DNA from 2 places in the Microbulbifer sp. CnH-101-G genome. Region 1 is predicted to be linked to the other one. Evidence: predicted binding sites of a transcription regulator. Region 1 holds the regulator's gene; the other holds the start of a gene.

Region 1 (6,102 bases):
GCGCTCCATCGAGATAAAAGCTGCGGGAATCATCACCAGCACAGTTGGCCGGTGAGATCGCAATAAGGAAAGAATTTCTGGCCCCTCAAAACTTTGAGGAATGACAACCATTGCACCTACAGAAAATGCAGCCATGGCTGTTGAAAGTGACCCCACATGTGCAATAGAGGCTCCAGGTAAAACAACATCATTGTGTGATAGATTTAAAGCAGCAGCGAAACTTGCCACAATAGACCCAAAAGAAAACTGACTGTGTGTGACACCCTTCGGCTCTCCGGTACTGCCGGATGTAAAGAAAAGGAATGCACAATCCTCTAAATCTGATGAAGGAGGCCCAACCGCTGGCAATCCAGAATCAACCAAACTTTCAAAATTCCAGGTATTTTCAAGAGCACTCTCAAAAATAAGAATACCTTTACTCAATCCGCCAACAGATTTATTAGATCGAATATCCTCTCTACGCTCCTCACCTACGCACAAGGCTACTGCGCCACTCACTTCAAGAGCACGATCAATTTCGGCTGAGGTGTAGCGATAGTTTAATGGAACTGCAACTAGCCCTAGCTTGATGCATGAGAGAAAAAAAATGAGCATTTCGCCTCGGTTCGGCATCAAAGATGCAAACCGTTCACCTTGACGAAAACCCTTCGCTACCAGCCTCTCAGCCAAAGTATCAATATCTCTTTGCAATTCTCGCCAGGTCCACGCTCGACTGCCGCAAAGTAGTGCTATCTCATCTGGCTTACTGTCTAGTGCGACCTGTAAGAGATTCTTCAAGTCCGCGGGCTTTGGTAGGGGGTCTCCATAAATCGGCACAGTTTGGCGTCCTATTGAGAATACAGGCTAGCTAATAAGTAAAAATACCCCTAATTACAAGCGATCAAATATAAGAATAATAGCAGGCTCATTAATCAGCCTGACACGCATTACAAACCGCTGAAACTGGCACCTGGTGATCAAAGGAGAGTATACGATTGGCAATAGCCAAACATCTTTACCCCCAACAGAAACTTACAATTTTTTAAATTATTTTTGACTTTCTCTGCCGCGCACATACTTCAAAATCAAGTGTACAGCCTCTTCAACGGTGTCCACGATATGGAATAAATCGAGATCACCTGAATCAATACAACCTTTTTCCAGCACTGTATCCACTAACCAATTGTACAACCCACCCCAATAGCGCTCCCCAACCAGCACTATAGGAAATCGCCTTACTTTTTGTGTTTGCACAAGCGTTAAGGCCTCAAACAATTCATCCAGAGTGCCGTAGCCTCCAGCTAGGCCAACAAAACCGGCGGCATGCTTAACAAACATAAATTTCCGCACAAAGAAATAACGAAAGTTCAAACTAATATCCTGATACGGATTGGCTGCCTGCTCAAAAGGGAGTTCAATATTTAATCCAATTGAGGGGCCAGACTGCCCAAAAGCCCCTCGATTACACGCCTCCATAAGGCCTGGGCCACCACCGGTGATTACCGGTATCCCCTCGGCAGCCAAAAGCCCTCCAAGCTTTACTCCCTGCTGGTATTCCAAACTATCCTCTGTGAAACGCGCGCCACCAAAAACCGTTACAGCCCCTTTTAGTGCAATTAGACGCTCAATCCCATCAACTAATTCCGACTGTATACGCAGAACCCTCCAAGCCTCGGGCATCTTTGCATCAAGCATTATTGTTCTCCCTTGTTCTCTCGTGCTGTCAGCTCTTTCAACTACTCTTTTTTTCACTCACTGTTTTCTTAATCAATGTAGCAGCTTGAATCGAGGCAAGGAGCGGGTTTGCGCAAACCTAAAATCTGTATATAATCCCAGCAACTGTATAAAAATACAGAAACTCTAGGTAAATCTATGACCAATCTCACCGCACGTCAGACTCAAGTATTAGAGCTGATCAAAACCTACCTGGATGACACAGGCTACCCCCCCACCCGCGCAGAAATTGCCCAGGAACTGGGCTTTCGCTCACCCAATGCCGCAGAGGAACACCTCAAAGCATTGGCGAGAAAAGGGGCCATTGAGATGGTCGCCGGCGCCTCCAGGGGCATTCGAATTCCAGATCACCAATCCGGTCTTCCCATCATAGGACGTGTCGCTGCAGGCAACCCTATTCTGGCCACAGAGCATATAGAGGATTATTGCGACCTGCCCGCCAGCTTCTTTCACCCGCCGGCAGATTATTTGCTCAGGGTGCATGGCATGAGTATGCGCAACGCAGGTATTCTCGATGGGGACCTGCTGGCCGTGCAGAAAACCGAGCAAGTCAGAAATGGGCAGATTGTGGTTGCCCGGATTGATGATGAAGTAACTGTTAAACGCTTCCGCCGCAAAGGCAATCAGGCAACTGTGCAACTACTACCCGAAAACGAAGACTTTGAGACTATCCAGGTGGATATGCGGGATAAGAACTTTGTAATTGAAGGACTCGCGGTGGGCGTGATTCGCCAAACCCCTTAAGAATAAACAGTTTACCAATGTCCATATACAACAACAGCGGCTTTAAGCCGCTGTTGAAACACTTTTACCTGCTCACCTTACCATAGATTAGATCAATGAATCGTATGGTTAACCGGCATTGATTCTTCCTCTTCGAAGTAACCAGGCTCCAGGTCGTCAAGATTCTGCACGGCTTCTATGCCCGCTTCCAGCATTGCCCGAGCCACTGCTACTTTGTGCTTTCGTAAAAATTGGAGACTCTCGGCTGAGAAACGAATACTCACCAGAGGGTCCTCCTCGTGACCGGCGCGGCGCAGAGCCACATCGCCATTGGCCAACTCGATAATTTCAAAAGTTTCGGAGGACATTAGCTTTCCCTTCACTGCACATCAGTTTGCGCCCAGTGTACCACAGGCAATTTAGAAGTTTCAGTGGGTGCAAACAGATAGACAGAAAGGGAGCGAGGAGTCTCAGCACTCCTCAAGATTGGTACGCTGCCTGCGTACCAACTCACTTAATGCAGCGTGCCATTTGAGCAGCACTTCGAAGGAAAGATCAACAGCCACAGGGCCCGCGACATTGTGCGCTGGTATCAGATTGCCGCCCTGCCCCTTATCTTCCGCAAGCGGAGGTAGCCGCAAGAGTTGATGCCATGCGCGTAAAAACTCGCTCAGCCAACTCCCCGGCTCTGAGACCAACAACTGCAATTCCCTTACTTCAAGGCTGGCTTTCCCCTGGCTGTGCAGGCTATCCACAATAACCTGCAGGGACTCAGGCTCAAACCCCAGTTGCAATTGATGGGAAAGCTCAGCTAGGAAGGCCCGGTAAGCTTTCCACAATTGCAACAGGGCGCCTTCCTCAAGAGCCATTCGCTGAATAGCAGAGTCAAAACTACTGGTGGCAAGCAGTTGGCTCTTGCGTAGCGCGGATGTAACCAGGCCAGTGTAGGGATTGCTCATTTATTTTTTTGCCGCCACTTTCTTCGCTGCAGGCTTTTTCTTCGCTGCAGTAGACTTACTTGCCGCCTCAACCTTCCAGGCGCCATCCCTATAGAAAGCCTTCCAACCCGTCGCCTTTCCATCCTCCTCGGACTGGACATATTGCTCTTGGGTCTTGCGACTAAAGCGAACCACGGTATCCCGTCCCTGATCATCCTGTGCAGGTGCAGAGAACAAGAAACTGTACTTGGGATCGATCTCACTTTGGTGAGGTAGCAACTCTTTGACCAGCGGTGCGCGGGTCTCACGGTTTTTTGGGAACTGACTGGCAGCCAGGAATAACCCGGAGGCACCATCACGGAGAATGTAATGGTCTTCAACCTTCTGGCATGCCAACTCAGGCATGGGCACCGGATCCATCTTCGGTGGTGCCGGCTGGCCATTTTTCAGCAACTTACGGGTGTTCTTGCAAGCTTCATTAGTACAGCCAAAATATTTACCAAAGCGGCCAGACTTCAGCTGCATATCGCTCCCGCATTTATCACACTCAATAATCGGGCCGTCATAACCCTTGATTTTGAACGTGCCCTGCTCCACCTCGTATCCATTACAGTCCGGATTGTTACCACAGATATGCAGTTTGCGATGCTCATCGAGCAGATAGCTATCCATCGCCGTGCCGCACTTGGGACAACGGCGCTTCTCCCGCAGCTGACGGGTTTCTGCATCCTCATCCTTATCTGCGTCTATCGCCTCATCACCGGAAACCAGATTCATTGTATTGGTGCAACGCTCCTTAGGAGGCAGCGCATAACCGGAGCAACCCAGGAAAACACCGGTAGAACCCGTACGAATCTGCATATGGCGACCGCACTTACTGCATTCAATATCGGTATCCGTCGGCGTGTTGCGACGCATACCCGCATCGCTGGACTGAGCCTTTTCCAGTCGCGAAGAGAAGTCCTGATAAAACTCATCAAGCAGCTGCTTCCAACCTTTATCGCCGTCGGCGACCGCATCCAGGGATTCCTCCAGGTTTGCGGTAAAACCGTAGTCCATCAGGTTTTTAAAACTTTCACTGAGACGGTCGGTGACAATATCACCCATTTTTTCCGCATAAAAACGGCGGTTCTCTAGCCGCACATAGCCACGATCCTGAATGGTAGAAATGATCGAGGCATAGGTCGAGGGTCGGCCAATACCGCGCTTCTCCAGCTCTTTTACCAGGGCAGCCTCACTAAAGCGAGCTGGCGGTTTCGTGAAGTGCTGTTTCGGGTCTAGCTGCTCTAGTGAGAGCTTTTCACCCACCTTCACATCAGGCAGTACTAGATCCTCATCTTTTTTACCTGCCGGAGGCGCGACCTTGAGAAAGCCATCAAAGCGAATCACCCGGCCGCGAGCACGCAACTCAAATTCACCAGCGCTCACCACAATAGAGGTTGAAGTGTATTTCGCCGGGGTCATTTGACAGGCAACAAACTGCTGCCAAATCAAGTTGTAAAGCCGCTCTGCATCGCGCTCCATACCGGAAAGCATATTAGGGGCGACACGGACATCGGAGGGGCGTATTGCCTCGTGCGCTTCTTGCGCCCCCTCTTTGCTGCTATAGCTATTGGGATTTTCCGGTAAATACTTATCGCCGAAATTCTCACCGATATATTGCCGGGCCGACTCAACCGCCTCTTTGCTCAAATTGGTCGAATCGGTACGCATGTATGTGATATGACCAGCTTCGTAGAGGCGCTGTGCAAGGGTCATGGTTTTCTTAACACTAAAGCCAAGGCGATTGCTTGCCGCCTGCTGTAGCGTCGAAGTAATAAAAGGGGCACCTGGCTTGGAGCTCGTAGGCTTGTCATCACGAGCACTGACAACAAAATCACTGCCCTGCAACAATTTAACCGCGCTTTTCGCGTCGACTTCATTGGTGGGGCGGAAAGCTTCTCCAGCCTGCTTTTTAACTTCAAGGCGGAGCTTGTTCGCTTTGTTTGTGGCGGTATCGGCGAAGAGCGTCCAGTACTCTTCCGGGATAAAGGCGCGAATTTCACGCTCGCGCTCAACCACCAATCGCACGGCCACCGATTGCACCCGACCGGCGGAAAGGCCGCGGGCAACCTTTTCCCACAACAGCGGGGACACCATATAGCCCACAATGCGATCGAGAAAACGGCGGGCCTGCTGAGCATGAACCCGATTAATATTCAGGCGGCCGGGGTCCTTGAAAGCCTCCTGAATTGCGGACTTGGTAATCTCATTAAAAACTACCCGGCGATAACGCTCATCATTACCACCGATCGCTTCGCGCAAATGCCAGGCGATGGCCTCTCCCTCGCGGTCCAAGTCCGTTGCCAGGTAAATGTGATCGGCATTCTCGGCAAGCTTCTGCAGCTCGCTGACCACCTTCTCTTTACCCGGTAGAATTTCATAGTGAGCCTGCCAGCCATTATCTGGGTCAATCCCCATGCGCTTGATCAGTTGCTCACGATTTTTCTTACGCTTGTAGACCTCTTTCGCCTCAGGGGAAAGTTTACGGGTCTCAGCCGCACGTCTTGCCCGCTCTTTTGCATCAACGGGCTGTTTGTTGCCGCCACCAGTTGGCAAATCGCGAATATGACCGACGCTGGACTTAACCACAAAGTCCTTGCCGAGATATTTATTGATAGTTTTCGCTTTGGCCGGCGATTCGACGATGACCAGTGATTTACCCATAAGCCTTTGATTTCAAATGAAA
Region 2 (6,102 bases), 1.2 Mb from region 1:
GGGTGGGAACATGTCAGTTACTACGATATTACTTAAACGCTACACCTCAGAAGGACTGCTTTTGGGTTACCAGTGCAGCACTTATACATTGGCAGACACTTCAGAAGGCTGGAAAATCCTATCATGGCTTCCCTCAGAACCTAAAGATAATACACGATGCTTTGCTAGTGAAAGCTAATACCTAGGCTAATTGGTAATACCGATCCATACAGGCCAATTAAAAGGCGTTTAAAGTAATGGCAAACAGTGAAATACAAGCAATTCTTACACAGCTGTACCAAGTTATCTCTGGCCCCGAAGGGTTTACTCGTGACTGGAAAAGACAGCAGGAACTATTTGCGCCCTACGCCAAAGTGATTCGTACCTCTATAGACAGTCAAGGCAATCCCCAGGCACTGGTTTTAAGCATTCAGGATTATCCTGAAAACTTTCAGCGGTTAGTTGGAAACGCAGCTTTTTATGAGGTAGAAACTCACAATATTATCGAGTCATTTGGCAACATTGCCCACGCTTTCAGTACCTATGAAGCCTGGAGAGATAGTAAAAAAACTCAGTTTATCAAGCGAGGGATCAACAGCATTCAACTCTACAACGATGGCCACAGATGGAAAATAGTCAATATGATCTGGGATGATGAGCGACCAGGGTTAATCATGCCCGCCAAATACAATCCTTCAACTAAAACTCAAAGTATACCCAGTAGCCATCCAATAGTCTGAACCAAGGATTTCCTAGCTAAAAGACTCTGCTTGTTTAAATATTTTCGGATGCAAGCAACCTCTCTAAAGAGTATTACCTATGAAACTTTACCGATTGCTTACCGGACCAGATGATTCCAATTTCTGTTTACGTGTTACCGAGGCGCTTAACAATGGGTGGGAACTTTATGGAAACCCAACGTTCACCTCTAATGGAGAGAGCACTCTTGCGGGTCAAGCTATTATCAAGGAGGTTGCAAATGAGGACTTTAAAGGAAATATCTCACTAGGGGATTATTAGGTTCTTTGAGAAGGTGAGAAGGGGCTTTTGAGCCCTATAATAGGCTTCTCTTCCAAGCTCTAATTTCCTCGACGTAGAGATCTGGCTGTTCAAAAGCGGAAAAGTGCCCTCCCTGCTTCAAGTGATTCCAATAGCAAATATTGTTATAACGACCTTCAGCCCATGAGCGGGGAATTCTCACTATCTCTCCCGGGTAAATACTGACCCCGGTTGGCAATTGCACTACCTTATCCTGATCAGGACCGTAAGGGATATCGAAGCTTTCCCAGTATAATCGAGAAGAAGAAGCCGCTGTGTTTGTCAGCCAATAGAGCATGATATTGTCCAACAATTCATTTCTGGTAAAAATGCTCTCCAAAGTGCCCTGGCAATCGGTCCACAGATGGAATTTCTCCAATATCCAGGCAGCCTGACCTATAGGCGAATCCGCAAGGCTATATGCCAATGTTTGAGGGCGAGTACTCTGCTCCTTGGCAAAACCTGAATCCCACCGATTGAAAAATCGTATTCCGGCCAGAGCCTCTCTCTCCTCCTCACTGGGCTTTATCAGGGCGTCAGCGGTTGGCTCCTCTTTGGGATTGTTGATATGTATAGCTTTGCATGCGCCCCGGTTCTGAATGCCAATCTCAGTAGTCACCGACCGCCCCCAATCTCCTCCCTGGGCCAAGTAGGATTGATACCCCAGTCGATTCATCAAAGTATCCCAGGCTGTGGCAATTCTGGGCACACCCCACCCCGTTTTTACGGGCTTACCGGAGAAGGCGAAACCGGGCAGAGATGGGCATACCACATGGAAGGCATCCTCGGCATTTCCAGCAAATTGGGTTGGCTCCGTCAGAGGCCCTATTACTTTAAGAAATTCAACAAAGGAGCTGGGCCAACCATGGGTGATCACAATTGGCGTGGCACTGCTATGGCTGCTCTTTACATGGATGAAATGAATATCTAAATCGTGAATAGTCGTGGTAAACTGGTCATATTGATTCAGCCTCTGCTGGGTGGCAAACCAGTCATACTCATTTAACCAGTAGTCGCATAAATCCCTGAGGTAATCCAGAGGGACACCTTGGCCCCAACCATCTACGGTTTGCGCCTCAGGCCAGCGGGCTTCCCTCATCCGCCGATGCATATCTGCCAATTGCGATTCCTGTATATCAATACTGAAAGGTTTGACTTGCGCCATTCGTCGATATCTTCCTTAAAAATAATGACTGAGTAGCCGCTGATAGATAATCACAAAATATGATTGGGCATTGCTTTGTACCAAATCGCAATCGTAAACTGTACAAACATACAGCCCATTAGTTCCAATGAAAAAAATAGAACCAGACAAGCCACAGCCCTTTCATAAAGGGCGCGGAGCCGCCAGTAATATCACTGGTCGTTTTGCCGAGTACACCAGTTCGCGGGAGAGCGATGGTTGGCAAACAGAGGCTGAGCCCCTTGAGCGGCTGCTGACTACCGCCATTGAAGAGAAGGCCAAGTCGATTATCGCCACCAATCAGTCGCCTGATATCCCCTTTACCCAGTCTATCAACCCTTACCGTGGCTGTGAGCATGGCTGTGTCTATTGCTACGCGAGACCAGCTCACGCCTATATGGATCTTTCCCCTGGGCTCGACTTCGAAAGCAAGATCTTTTTTAAGGCGAACGCTCCCAGATTGTTGGAACAGACACTACGCAAGCCCAGCTATGTATGCAGCCCCATAGCCCTGGGCGCAAATACCGACCCCTATCAACCACTGGAGAAGGAAAAGGGGATAACCCAGGCACTGCTTGAAGTTATGCAGCAGTTTCGACAACCGGTCACCATTGTCACTAAGAGCCAGCTGATTTTACGGGACCTCCCCATCCTGGCGGAAATGGCACAGGACAACCTCGCCCAGGTGGCAATTAGTGTGACTACCTTGGATAGGGACCTCAAAAGGAAACTGGAGCCACGTACCGCGGGACCTTCTGCCCGCCTGCGCACAATTGAACAATTGAGCAAGGCTGGGATACCAGCTGCCGTACTTGCCGCTCCAATGATTCCGGCACTCAACGACTATGAACTGGAAGCGATTTTAAAAGCTGGGCGGGGCTCAGGTGCCGAGAGGGCAGCCTATATCCTCCTGCGACTCCCCCATGAAGTGGCACCACTTTTCCGCGAGTGGTTAGCGCTACATTACCCACAAAGAGCCGACCATGTGATGAGCCTGGTACAACAAAGCCGCGGTGGGCGGGATTATCAAAGTGACTTTTCCCAGCGCCGAACGGGTACAGGAGTTTTCGCCCAGTTACTCCGTCAACGGTTTATTGTCGCCATCAGGAAATTGGGGTTAAATCACCGGCGTCTATCACTAGATAGCAGCCAATTTAAGCCGCCTCCTCTAGCCGGTGAGCAGCAGAGTCTCTTTTGAAAAGGCCGTGGTTTTAACAAAAAAGCCTATTAACTAAAGAGGAACCGAGGGAAATCCCTCTAAGCGGGCAATATTTTTGATGGAATCCTGGTTTGTTTATTTAATCCGCACTTCCAGTGGTACGCTTTACACGGGAATCACTAAAGATATTCAACGGCGATTTGCCGAGCACAGTAACGGCGGTACCAAGGCAGCCAAGGCCCTTCGCGGCAAAGGACCTCTCACACTCGAATACCAGGTAAAAACTCGAGACAAGTCCTCGGCGCTAAAATTGGAAATCGCCATCAAGAAATGGCCCAAGCAAAAAAAAGAAGCGCTCATTGCCGGGGCCCTGGAATTACCAATATTACTCGACTAATCAATCACTAAGGTTTTGCCAGGCTGTGGGTTGCTAGCGTTTACTGAGCAGCCAAGCCACTTCTCTTGCAGGCACAAGGCCTTTCAAGCCACCGGGTACATCCCTAGAGGCCAACATCTTCACTTGATATTCCTCATCGTAGCGATCAAAAATTTCCTGGGAGCTGATAGAAAAAGGAGGACCGGCTAACTCAGACTGTTCATACTCAAAGGAAATTAATAACTGAGGGGCCACTTTTGTAATGGCCATTAGATGCTGGGTATATCCAGGGCGAATATCTTGCGGTAACGCCACCAGGGCAGCACGATCATAAATGCCATCGACTTCCTGCAGTATTTCCTCACTCAGATCAAAAATATCCCCGACAAAAATGTCGATATTTTTTGCCTTGTAGTGTTTAATGCTGTCAAGCTGATCGATTTCGGGGGTGAGTTCCATTTCCTCAAAAAGCTGTTGTACCGCCATTTCACTCAATTCAGCCCCGGCAACACGATAGCCCTCGGAAAGTAACCAACCGATATCACGGGTTTTGCCACAGAGAGGAATAAAAACTCTATCCCCTTTGGACAGGCAAAGCTGTGAAAAAAATTCAGACAGCAAAGAGTTTCCAGAGGCTTCATGAAAGCCTATATCATTTTTCTTCCACTTATCATGCCAATATGTCGCTTCCATGTTGCACCCCCATGTGCATTCTTAAGGCTATTACCGATTAACCAGATAAACCATTGAGAGATCAATTAGTCCTAATATAAAAGGTATTCCAATTCTGAATCTACTTCTGCTACAGAGACCTCAGGACCGGTAAACGCCAGTGCAGTTATAAAAGCAAAAGCGCCTGTAAATAGAATGCACTTGAACATCACCGTTACCTCTGAGGAATCTCTTTTACAAACTTTTAAAATGGAGTCTGAGTCCTAAAACATTCACGAGCTATAACCAACTATTCACTGGCTGTCGAGCCGGAGATAAAAAGCCTACCTGGCCAGAAATAATCGACCAAGCCCGCTACCATGGCACCGAGCGCAGTAGCTGTAATCAGCAGGAAATAACTATCGAGAGAAGCTGGCAGCTCAGCTGTAAAGGCAATTAAGATACCCATTGCGTAGCTGATAATGTTGCCAACTCCGGTGACCAGCCCCATCGCCCAGGCTCCTATAGCCGCCAGTAATAAGGCCATTGGAAGAGCCAACCAGGACTGCTCTAATTGCCAGCCTGTCGTTGCCACAGTGGCGACCAAACCGAGCCCCAGCCCTGTAACCGCACAAGCCAGGTTATAGCTGCCGGCGCGTAGGTTACCGCCCCTGGCAAAATAGGTAACAGAACCCAAAGCTGCCACCCAGGTGGGTACACCAGTAAGGTTGGCCGCAATAATCACTAGGGAGCCGCTCAGCAAGATACGCAAACCAGTAAAAAGACGCTCCTGAGATGGCCCATTACTGTTTCTGAGGCTTTCAGTTACGCTGCTCATTGATTTCATTCTCTCTTAACTGCACTCAAAGGGAACCTGCAGTTCCTTGCCTAATTGCTTTTGCGCCACGCGAAAGTTGGCTCACTAAAAGGGTTAGAAGCTATGGTCATCCCTCCAGTAGGCGCATTTTCTCGCGTCTTTTAAATCACGGGGTAGAAGACTTCTTCCGCATCCTTGCCCAATCTTGCAAAGCATGCTGCAGGCGAGTGAATTCAGGGATATCTGCGCCTAGAGCGCAGTTATTCATCGATGTGTCATCAGCAGTGGTTGACTGAGGTAAAGAGAGGCTACCAGGGGATTTCACTGCCATCGTAATTATAAAACCGGCCACTCTTGTCCTGACCCGCATGAAGGAGGATTTCTCTCAGGGCCGTGACACTTTGCTCCGCTGAAATCAGAGCACCAGGACCGCCCATTGCGGTTTTAACCCAACCCGGATGCAGGGCAATCACGGTGATTCCCCGGTCTTGAAGATCAATTGACAGGCTTTTTACAACTTGATTGAGGGCTGTTTTGGAACTTCGATAGACATAGCCACCACCCGAGCGATTGTCGGCGATACTGCCCACCTTGCTGCTCATCATGACGATCAATTTATGATCGCTGGCCGCCACATTATCGCAAAAGGTCTCCGCCATCATATAGGGCGCGATCGTGTTGGACTCCAGCACCCTGCGCCACTCGTTGCGGTCCACTTTGCCAAATGCCATACCTTTTGGGCCGTAATATCCCGCATTGTTGAACAGGATATCGATAGGCTCTCCTTCCAAGGCCTTACCAAGAGAAATCATTTGTTCGTAGTCGGTGACATCCAGCTCAATGGGCTGGATTTGGGGGTATTTAGCTTGCAGTGATTTGAGCTCGGTGGCCTTCTCAAG

The links. Region 1 encodes LexA, which represses DNA repair genes until DNA is damaged. Its sites were predicted from a motif close to ACTGTNTNTANANACAGT; they were not measured.
Region 2: ACJJID_RS11185 (PA0069 family radical SAM protein) is a predicted target of LexA. The motif match lies at 2,280-2,297, and genes of this name have one in related genera.

What each region holds. Positions count from the first base shown of each region.
Region 1 is NZ_CP174292.1:1,316,288-1,322,389, reverse strand. It holds gene ACJJID_RS05960 (class I adenylate-forming enzyme family protein) at 1-816, opposite strand, end outside; gene ACJJID_RS05955 (LOG family protein) at 1,027-1,674, opposite strand; gene lexA (transcriptional repressor LexA) at 1,852-2,457, shown strand; gene ACJJID_RS05945 (hypothetical protein) at 2,550-2,804, opposite strand; gene ACJJID_RS05940 (DUF6586 family protein) at 2,907-3,395, opposite strand; gene topA (type I DNA topoisomerase) at 3,396-6,080, opposite strand.
Region 2 is NZ_CP174292.1:2,551,737-2,557,838, forward strand. It holds gene ACJJID_RS11165 (hypothetical protein) at 1-185, shown strand, start outside; gene ACJJID_RS11170 (hypothetical protein) at 237-719, shown strand; gene ACJJID_RS11175 (DUF1737 domain-containing protein) at 799-999, shown strand; gene ACJJID_RS11180 (epoxide hydrolase family protein) at 1,034-2,182, opposite strand; gene ACJJID_RS11185 (PA0069 family radical SAM protein) at 2,310-3,398, shown strand; gene ACJJID_RS11190 (GIY-YIG nuclease family protein) at 3,478-3,756, shown strand; gene tmpT (thiopurine S-methyltransferase) at 3,790-4,428, opposite strand; gene ACJJID_RS11200 (DUF1097 family protein) at 4,697-5,224, opposite strand; gene ACJJID_RS11205 (SDR family oxidoreductase) at 5,512-6,102, opposite strand, start outside.